2 regions of the Streptomyces sp. NPDC056580 genome follow, and region 1 is predicted to be linked to the other one. Evidence: riboswitches for the same ligand, from Rfam matches in the RefSeq annotation. Region 1 holds a riboswitch; the other holds the start of a gene.

Region 1 (4,204 bases):
TCACCGCGTCTCCCACGGTCAGCTCGCGCAGCTCCCGCGCCCCCCGTTCGCGGCCCACCAGGACCGTGGTGCCCGCGGGGACGGGGCCCCGGCCCGGAGTGCCGGCGGCGCCGACCACCCGGCCGCGGCGCACCTCCACCTCGTAGGTCTCGGTGCTGCAGGGCGCCGCCCGGTCGGTGTCCGTGCCGCAGACGGCCCGCTCCCGGGAGGCGGCGCCCCACCGGGAGGTGAAGGCCCCCACGGAGTTCTGCGGCAGCGCGTACTGGTCGAGGCCGCCGAGCGGGAGCCTGCCGTGCGGTGTGGTCACCGAGCCGGTGAGGGAGAGGCGGTCCAGACGGGCCCGCCGGTCGGCGCCCACCCCGAGCACGTCCCGCGTGGTGGCGCCAGGAGGCAGCGGCGGCCCGAACCGCTGGCCCCTGGGCACCGCCGCCTTGAGCACCCGGCCGCCCGCGACCGCCGGGCCCACGCTTGCGCCGGTGGCCTCGACACCCGGGTGCTGGGTCTCGGTGATGTCGAAGAAGTCGCCGTTGACACCCGCGACCGCGCCGGCCGAGTCGGCCAGCCGGGACACGGTGGCCCGGGCGGCCACCGCCCCGGGGTGCAGCAGGTCCACCCGGACGTGCGGGTCGCCCAGGTCGACGGTGAGCAGGTGGGCGCGGGTGCGCCCGGCCGCCGCCGTGATGTCGAACTCCCGGTACACGACCCCCGGAGCGATCCGCTCGCCCCGGCCGCCGGCCGGCACGGCAGCGGCCGGCGCCGCCCCGGCCAGGGCCGCGCCGGCCAGCAGGCCGAGCGCCGTGAGAACCGTGAGCACCGGCCTGCCCGCCGCCGTTCGCCGCCGACCTCTCGTCACCGCGCCCCCTGATGCCTCGTCAACCGCCACAGGACTCAAGGGAAGTGCAGCAGACGACGGAGACGTACGGGACTCCTAGGCGTCGACTACGCGAGAACGGGTGAGAAAACGCACTCCCTCGGGTGCTTCCAGCGAGAAACCGCTCCCTCGTCCGGGTACCACGTCCACGATCAGCCGGGTGTGGCTCCAGGCCTCGTACTGGCTCCGCGACATCCAGAACGTCACGGGCTCCTCGACGCCGTCCACCGCCAGTTCCGCCAGCAGCACGTCCGAGCCGCCGGTCCGGAACTCGCCGTCCGGATAGCACATGGGCGCGCTGCCGTCGCAGCAGCCGCCGGACTGGTGGAACATCAACGGCCCGTGCTCGGCCCGCAGCCGGCGCACCAGCTCGGCGGCCCGTGGGGTGAGTTCGACGCGGGGGACTTCCTCTTGCATGGTCACCGTCCTGGAGCACCGGGGGCGTCGGACCCGGCCCAGTCTCACGGCTGGTCACCACGGCGTCCAGAGGGCGTCCTTCAGCGGCCGGGGCGCTCCTGCGGCGTGCCGCCCGTCCGGCCCAGCGCCGTCCCGGGCGCCAGGTTCCAGCGCCCGGCCCGGCCGGTGAAGGCGGTTGCGGTCAGGGGCGGTACGTCGATCCGCCAGAAGGCGTCCTCCGGCGCGCCGAGCACTCGTACGGTCACGGCCCGCACGACCTCCGGCTCGACCACCGCCACCAGGCGGCCGGAGGCACCGGCGGCCTCGTCCAGCCAGCCACCGACCCGGGCGCACAGCAGGTGCACCGACTCCCCGCCGTGCGGGCGCGCCGCCGGGTCGGCCAGCCACCGGGCCAGCGCCACCGGCTCCCGGGCGGCGGCCTCGTCGAGCGTCAGCCCCCGCCAGCGGCCCATGTCCAGCCCGGCCAGGGCGGGTTCGTCGCGGGCGTCCAGGCCCAGCGCGGCCGCCGTCTCCCGGCAGCGGACGACCGGGGAGACGAGTGCCGCGGCGGCCGGCCGCACCTCGTCCGCGGCCGACCGGGCGCGCGCCGCGCCCGCCGCGTCGAGCGAGCACCCGTCGTCGAAGCGGGCCTCCCGCACGGCTGGGTTCATAGCCGGTGAGATCAACGTCACTCGGGTCGTCATGAGATCGCTTCCATGGTCAACGGCCCTTCGGGCGCAAGGCATCCACAGCGTACGGGGCCTGCGGGGCGGCGCCGTCCCGCACCCGTGCGCCCTTGGCCGCGACCGCGCTTCGCGGTACCTTCTCGGCGACAGCGACGACGGAATGCGGAAGCCGGTGGGAATCCGGCACGGTCGCGCCACTGTGAGCCCGTTCGCACCGATCCCGGTGCGGGCCGGCGAGTCAGACCCGCCCGTCGTCCCGTGCACCACCGAGCCGGGACGCGAGTTCCCCAGGAGGTCCTGCCATGGCGCAGTCCGCCGTTCAGCCCAGCACCACCCCCGACGTCCTCCCCGCCAAGCTGCCGATCGGCGCCGTCGCCCCCTGGGCCGTCTTCTTCGGCGTCCTGATGCTGGTCCTGCTCTACTTCGTCGGCGCCGAACAGGGCGCGACCTCCGTGATGTCCGGCGAGAACGTGCACGAGTGGCTGCACGACGCCCGGCACCTGCTCGGTTTCCCCTGCCACTGACCGGGCGGGGGAACAAGCGCGCCCATGAACTCGGCAACCGTCCGGAACCTGTTGGTGCGTGGCATGCTCGCGGGACTCGCCGCGGGCCTGCTCGCCCTCGTCGTCGCCTACTTCCTCGGTGAACCGAGCGTCGACTCGGCCATCGCCTACGAGGAGGCGCACGCCCACGAACACGGCGTGGAGGCGGTCTCCCGCACCATGCAGTCGACCGCCGGCCTGTCCACCGGTGTGCTCGTCTACGGCGTCGCGTTCGGCGGCATCGCCGCCCTCGCGTACTGCTTCGCCCTCGGCCGCGTCGGCCGCTTCGGGCCGCGTGCGAGCGCGCTGCTGCTGGCGGCAGCGGGCCTCGTCGCCGTCTACGTCGTGCCGTTCCTGAAGTACCCGGCCAACCCCCCGTCGGTCGGCGAACCCGACACGATCGGCAAGCGCACGACCCTGTACTTCCTGATGATGGTCCTGAGCGTGCTGCTGGCGGTCGTCACGGTGATCCTCGGCAAGCGTCTCGCCCCCCGCCTCGGCAACTGGAACGCGACGGTGGCCGCTGGGGCCTTCTTCGTCCTGGCCGCCGGGCTCGCCTACGCGTTCCTGCCGGCCGTCGACGAGGTCCCCAAGGACTTCTCCCCGACCTTGCTGTGGCAGTTCCGCCTGGCCGCACTGGCCGTCCAGGCGACCCTGTGGACGGCGTTCGGGCTCGTCTTCGGCGTCCTCGCGGAACGGGTGCTCACCGCGGAGCGCACGGCCGGCAGGCGGCCGGCCTCCGGTGCGCGCGCCCCTGCCGGGCACCGCTGAGGCGCCCGAGGCTCCGGCTCCCGGCCCGCTCGCGGGCCGGTGCCGTGGGCGTCCGGCCGGGCCGGAAGCGGCGCCGCCCCGGTCAGAAGGCGTACCGGATCCGCAGCCACGGAGCGTGCGCCGCGACCAGGCCCCAAAGCTCCTCCACCCCCCTCGCCTTGACCGCGTGGTCGTAGCGCACGTTCAGCGCCCCGTTCTCGGAGCGTTTGCCCTGCTGGATTCCGGGCTGCCAGAGCACGTCCTCGGCGCGCGGGTGCCAGCCGAGGTGCACCTCGTGCAGCTCCCGGTTGTGGGTCAGCATGATCACTTCGGCGGCCGCCTGCCGTCTGACCCGCTCGGGCAGCACGTCGCCGAGCTGCCGCAGCAACTCGGCCCAGGCCTGCTGCCAGCCGGGACGCAGGACCACGGGGGAGAGGTTGAAGTGCACCTCGTACCCCGCGTCCAGGAAGTCGGCCGCGGCGGCGATGCGCTCGGCCACCGGGGACGCGGTCCTCACGTCTTCCCGGGCGCCGCCCGTCCTCACCGGTCACCCGCGGCGCAGCAGTTCCGCCAGGACGGCGTCCCAGTCGAGGTGGGAGCTCTCCGTACCGGCGGGCACCGCCCGGAACGTCTCGGTCAGCCAGTCCCCCAACGGACCGGCCGGTATGTACAGCACGGCGGCACCGCCCACGCCGCGCAGCAGCACGCGCACCGTGGTGGACCCGTGGCAGCGGCACGGCGGCCAGACCCGCACGGTGCCCTGGCCGGACGGGACGCCCAGGCCCGCGTACAGCAGGTCCCGGGAGAACAGCCAGGGCGCGGCGCCCACGGGGTTGCCGGGGAAGTCCAGGCGTACGGCGAACGGATCGGCCGAGTCGTAGCTGAAGCGGACCTCGAGCCGGAGGGCTTCCACGTCGCTGATGACCAGCTCGATGGTCAGGTCGGTGTGCAGACGCCTG
Region 2 (4,204 bases), on a different contig from region 1:
ACACCTACTCGTCGGGCCTGCGCGCCCCCGCCCTCATCGCGTTCGTCAAGGACGCGCTGATCTACATCGTCATCGCGGTGGCGATCATCTACATCCCGATCAAGCTGGGCGGCTTCGACGACGTCTTCGCCAAGGCGGGCGACGCCTTCAGCCAGGTCAACCCGGCCACCGGCAAACCGCGCGGCGCGCTGGCCCCGCCGGAGGCGGGCCAGTGGACGTACGCCACCCTGGCGCTGGGCTCCGCGCTCGCCCTGTTCATGTACCCGCACTCGATCACCGCGACCCTGTCCTCGAAGAGCCGTGAGGTGATCCGCCGCAACACCACGATCCTGCCGCTGTACTCGCTGATGCTCGGCCTGCTGGCCCTGCTCGGCTTCATGGCGATCGCGGCCGGGGTGAAGGTCGCCAACGGCCAGCTCGCGATCCCGCAGCTGTTCGAGGACATGTTCCCGGACTGGTTCGCCGGCGTGGCCTTCGCGGCGATCGGCATCGGCGCCCTGGTGCCCGCGGCCATCATGTCCATCGCGGCGGCGAACCTCTTCACCCGCAACATCTACAAGGACTTCATCAAGCCGGACGCGACGGCCAAGGAGGAGACCCGGGTCTCCAAGATCGTGTCGCTGCTGGTGAAGGTGGGCGCGCTGGTCTTCGTGCTGACGATGGACAAAACGGTCGCCATCAACTTCCAGCTCCTGGGCGGCATCTGGATCCTGCAGACCTTCCCGGCCCTGGTCGGCGGCCTGTTCACCCGCTGGTTCCACCGCTGGGCGCTGCTCGCCGGCTGGGCGGTCGGCATGGTGTACGGCACGCTCGCCGCCTACGGGGTGGCCTCGCCCACCCAGGCGCACTTCGGCGGCTCCGCGAAGGAGATCCCGGGCATCGGGGAGATCGGCTACATCGGTCTCACCGCGTTCGTGCTCAACGTCGTGGTCACCGTGGTGCTCACCTTCGTCCTGAAGGCCGTGAAGGCCCCCGAGGGCCTCGACGAGACCAGGCCGGAGGACTACACGGCCGACGCGGGCGATCCCGGGGTCGAGGTGGAACTCCCGCCCGCCACCGCGGGCAGCGCCCACTAGCGCGACCGGTCACCGACCACCCCGCAGCGGGCCGCCGACAGCACCGACGTCGGCGGCCCGCTGTCATGCGATCTGACGCTGCGGAGCCACCGCAACACGCAACAGCCACAACATGTGGGGGTGCCACGGCAGCCTGGCACTAGATGTATGCTCATGCTCGCTGTCGCCGCAGGGGAATCCGGTGCGAATCCGGAACTGTCCCGCAACGGTGTACTCGCGTGCCTCCGCACGCCTGTTTCAGTCCGAGGACCTGCCGGCAGCGTGCGCCCGGCCGTCCGGTCCGGGTGCTCATCGACGTCCGGGCCTCGTGGAATGGGCCGGTGGACGCGGCGCCGTGCGCGCCCGCGCTGCCCCCTGCCCTCCGCAAGGCCCCGTGCCGAGCGAGGGAGAGCCCCACGTGACCATCGCGCCAGCCGACCCGGCTTCAGCCACCCCGGCGAGCGGAGCCCCGGTGGAGACCGACGGTCCCGGTGCCGCGCTGCTGCGGACCCTGACCGAGCTGACCGCCGACCTCCCCGACGCCGACCCCGGCCGGGTCGCCGCCGCCGCGCTGCGCGGCCGGTCGGCCCGGGCCGACGAGGCGGAGTTGCGCGAGCTGGCCACGGAGTCGGCCGCCGGCCTGATCTCCGAGGACCCCGCCTACTCCCGGCTGGCGGCCAGGCTGCTGACCGTCTCCATCCGCGTCGAGGCCGCCTCGCAGGGCGTCACCTCCTTCACCGGGTCCGTGGCCGTGGGTCACCGGGAGGGTCTCGTCGCCGACCGCACCGCGGAGTTCGTGCGCCTGCACGCCGAGCGGCTCGACGCGCTGGTCGACCCGGCGGCCGACGACCGCTTCGGCTACTTCGGCCTGCGCACCCTGCACAGCCGCTACCTGCTCCGCCACCCCATCACCCGCAAGGTGATCGAGACGCCCCAGCACTTCATGCTGCGCGTCGCCGCCGGGCTGGCCGAGGACGACAGCGCCCGCTCCGTGGACGAGGTCGCGTCGCTGTACGGCCTGATGAGCCGGCTCGACTACCTGCCCTCCTCCCCCACCCTGTTCAACTCCGGCACCCGGCACCCGCAGATGTCGTCCTGCTACCTCCTCGACTCCCCGCTGGACGAGCTGGACTCCATCTACGACCGCTACCACCAGGTCGCGCGCCTCTCCAAGCACGCCGGAGGCATCGGCCTGTCGTACTCCCGCATCCGCAGCCGCGGTTCGCTGATCCGCGGCACCAACGGGCACTCCAACGGCATCGTGCCGTTCCTGAAGACGCTGGACGCCTCGGTGGCCGCGGTGAACCAGGGCGGCCGGCGCAAGGGCGCCGCGGCGGTGTACCTGGAGACGTGGCACTCCGACATCGAGGAGTTCCTGGAGCTGCGCGACAACACCGGTGAGGACGCCCGCCGTACGCACAACCTGAACCTGGCGCACTGGATCCCGGACGAGTTCATGCGCCGGGTCGACGCCGACGGGCAGTGGTCGCTGTTCTCCCCGGTGGACGTGCCGGAGCTGGTGGACCTGTGGGGCGAGGAGTTCGACGCCGCCTACCGCGCGGCGGAGGCCGCGGGGCTCGCGAAGAAGACGATGCCGGCCCGGGACCTGTACGGCCGTATGATGCGCACCCTCGCGCAGACCGGCAACGGCTGGATGACCTTCAAGGACGCCGCCAACCGCACCGCCAACCAGACGGCGACCGCCGGGCACGTCGTGCACTCCTCCAACCTGTGCACGGAGATCCTGGAGGTCACCGACGACGGCGAGACCGCGGTCTGCAACCTGGGCTCGGTCAGCCTCGGCGCCTTCGTGGACACCGCGACGGGCGACCTCGACTGGGAGCGGCTCGACGAGACCGTCCGCACGGCCGTGACCTTCCTCGACCGCGTGGTGGACATCAACTTCTACCCCACCGAGCAGGCGGGCCGGTCGAACGCCAACTGGCGTCCGGTGGGCCTGGGCGCGATGGGCCTGCAGGACGTCTTCTTCAAGCTGCGGCTGCCCTTCGACTCCCCCGAGGCGAAGGCCCTGTCCTCCCGGATCGCCGAGCGGATCATGCTCGCCGCGTACGAGGCCTCCGCCGACCTCGCCGAGCGCAACGGACCGCTGCCGGCCTGGCGCAAGACGCGCACCGCCCAGGGCGTGCTGCACCCCGACCACTACGGCGTGGAGTTCACCTGGCCGGAGCGCTGGGCGGCGCTGCGGGAGCGGATCGCCCGGGTCGGCATGCGCAACTCGCTGCTCCTGGCCATCGCGCCCACCGCGACCATCGCGTCCATCGCCGGTGTGTACGAGTGCATCGAGCCGCAGGTGTCCAACCTGTTCAAGCGCGAGACGCTGTCCGGGGAGTTCCTCCAGGTCAACTCGTACCTGGTGAAGGACCTGAAGGAGCTGGGCGTGTGGGACGCCCGTACCCGCGAGGCGCTGCGCGAGTCCAACGGCTCGGTGCAGGACTTCGCCTGGATCCCGGCGGACGTACGCGCCCTCTACCGCACGGCGTGGGAGATCCCGCAGCGCGGTCTGATCGACATGGCCGCGGCCCGGACCCCGTTCCTCGACCAGGCCCAGTCGCTGAACCTGTTCCTGGAGACGCCGACCATCGGCAAGCTCTCCTCGATGTACGCCTACGCCTGGAAGTCGGGTCTGAAGACGACGTACTACCTGCGTTCCCGCCCGGCGACCCGGATCGCCCGCGCCGCCCAGGGACAGGCGCGGCCCCAGGCCACCGTCCCCGTCCAGCAGACCGCCGCCCCCGACGCGGTCGCCTGCTCCCTCGAGAACCCCGAGTCCTGCGAGGCCTGCCAGTAACTCCCGCCCGCCACCCGACCACCACTCCTGGAGGACGGCGCTCCGCGCCGACTGCGATGACTCGTCACACCAACCTGCTGGACCCCGGCTTCGAGCTGACTCTCCGTCCGATGCGCTACCCGGACTTCTACGAGCGCTACCGGGACGCCATCAAGAACACCTGGACCGTCGAGGAGGTCGACCTCCACTCGGACGTCGCCGACCTCGCGAAGCTGTCCCCGGCCGAACAGCACCTGATCGGCCGTCTGGTCGCCTTCTTCGCGACGGGCGACTCGATCGTCGCGAACAACCTGGTGCTGACCCTCTACAAGCACATCAACTCCCCCGAGGCCCGGCTCTA

What was found. A riboswitch is a leader RNA that binds a small molecule or an ion and turns the genes downstream of it on or off. The one in region 1 is predicted to bind cobalamin.
Region 2: it holds a riboswitch for cobalamin, as region 1 does, so the genes downstream of both, ACFQ9Z_RS20405 (ribonucleoside-diphosphate reductase subunit alpha) here and ACFQ9Z_RS02935 (CbtB-domain containing protein) in region 1, are expected to answer to the same signal.

What each region holds. Positions count from the first base shown of each region.
Region 1 is NZ_JBHTVE010000001.1:626,577-630,780, reverse strand. It holds gene ACFQ9Z_RS02950 (phosphodiester glycosidase family protein) at 1-814, opposite strand, end outside; gene ACFQ9Z_RS02945 (DUF779 domain-containing protein) at 929-1,288, opposite strand; gene ACFQ9Z_RS02940 (histidine phosphatase family protein) at 1,369-1,971, opposite strand; cobalamin riboswitch at 2,078-2,220, shown strand; gene ACFQ9Z_RS02935 (CbtB-domain containing protein) at 2,256-2,477, shown strand; gene ACFQ9Z_RS02930 (CbtA family protein) at 2,502-3,266, shown strand; partial or broken gene ACFQ9Z_RS02925 (spore photoproduct lyase family protein) at 3,349-3,765, opposite strand; gene ACFQ9Z_RS02920 (SsgA family sporulation/cell division regulator) at 3,793-4,204, opposite strand, start outside.
Region 2 is NZ_JBHTVE010000008.1:350,731-354,934, reverse strand. It holds gene mctP (monocarboxylate uptake permease MctP) at 1-1,076, shown strand, start outside; cobalamin riboswitch at 1,217-1,349, shown strand; gene ACFQ9Z_RS20405 (ribonucleoside-diphosphate reductase subunit alpha) at 1,474-3,864, shown strand; gene ACFQ9Z_RS20400 (ribonucleotide-diphosphate reductase subunit beta) at 3,921-4,204, shown strand, end outside.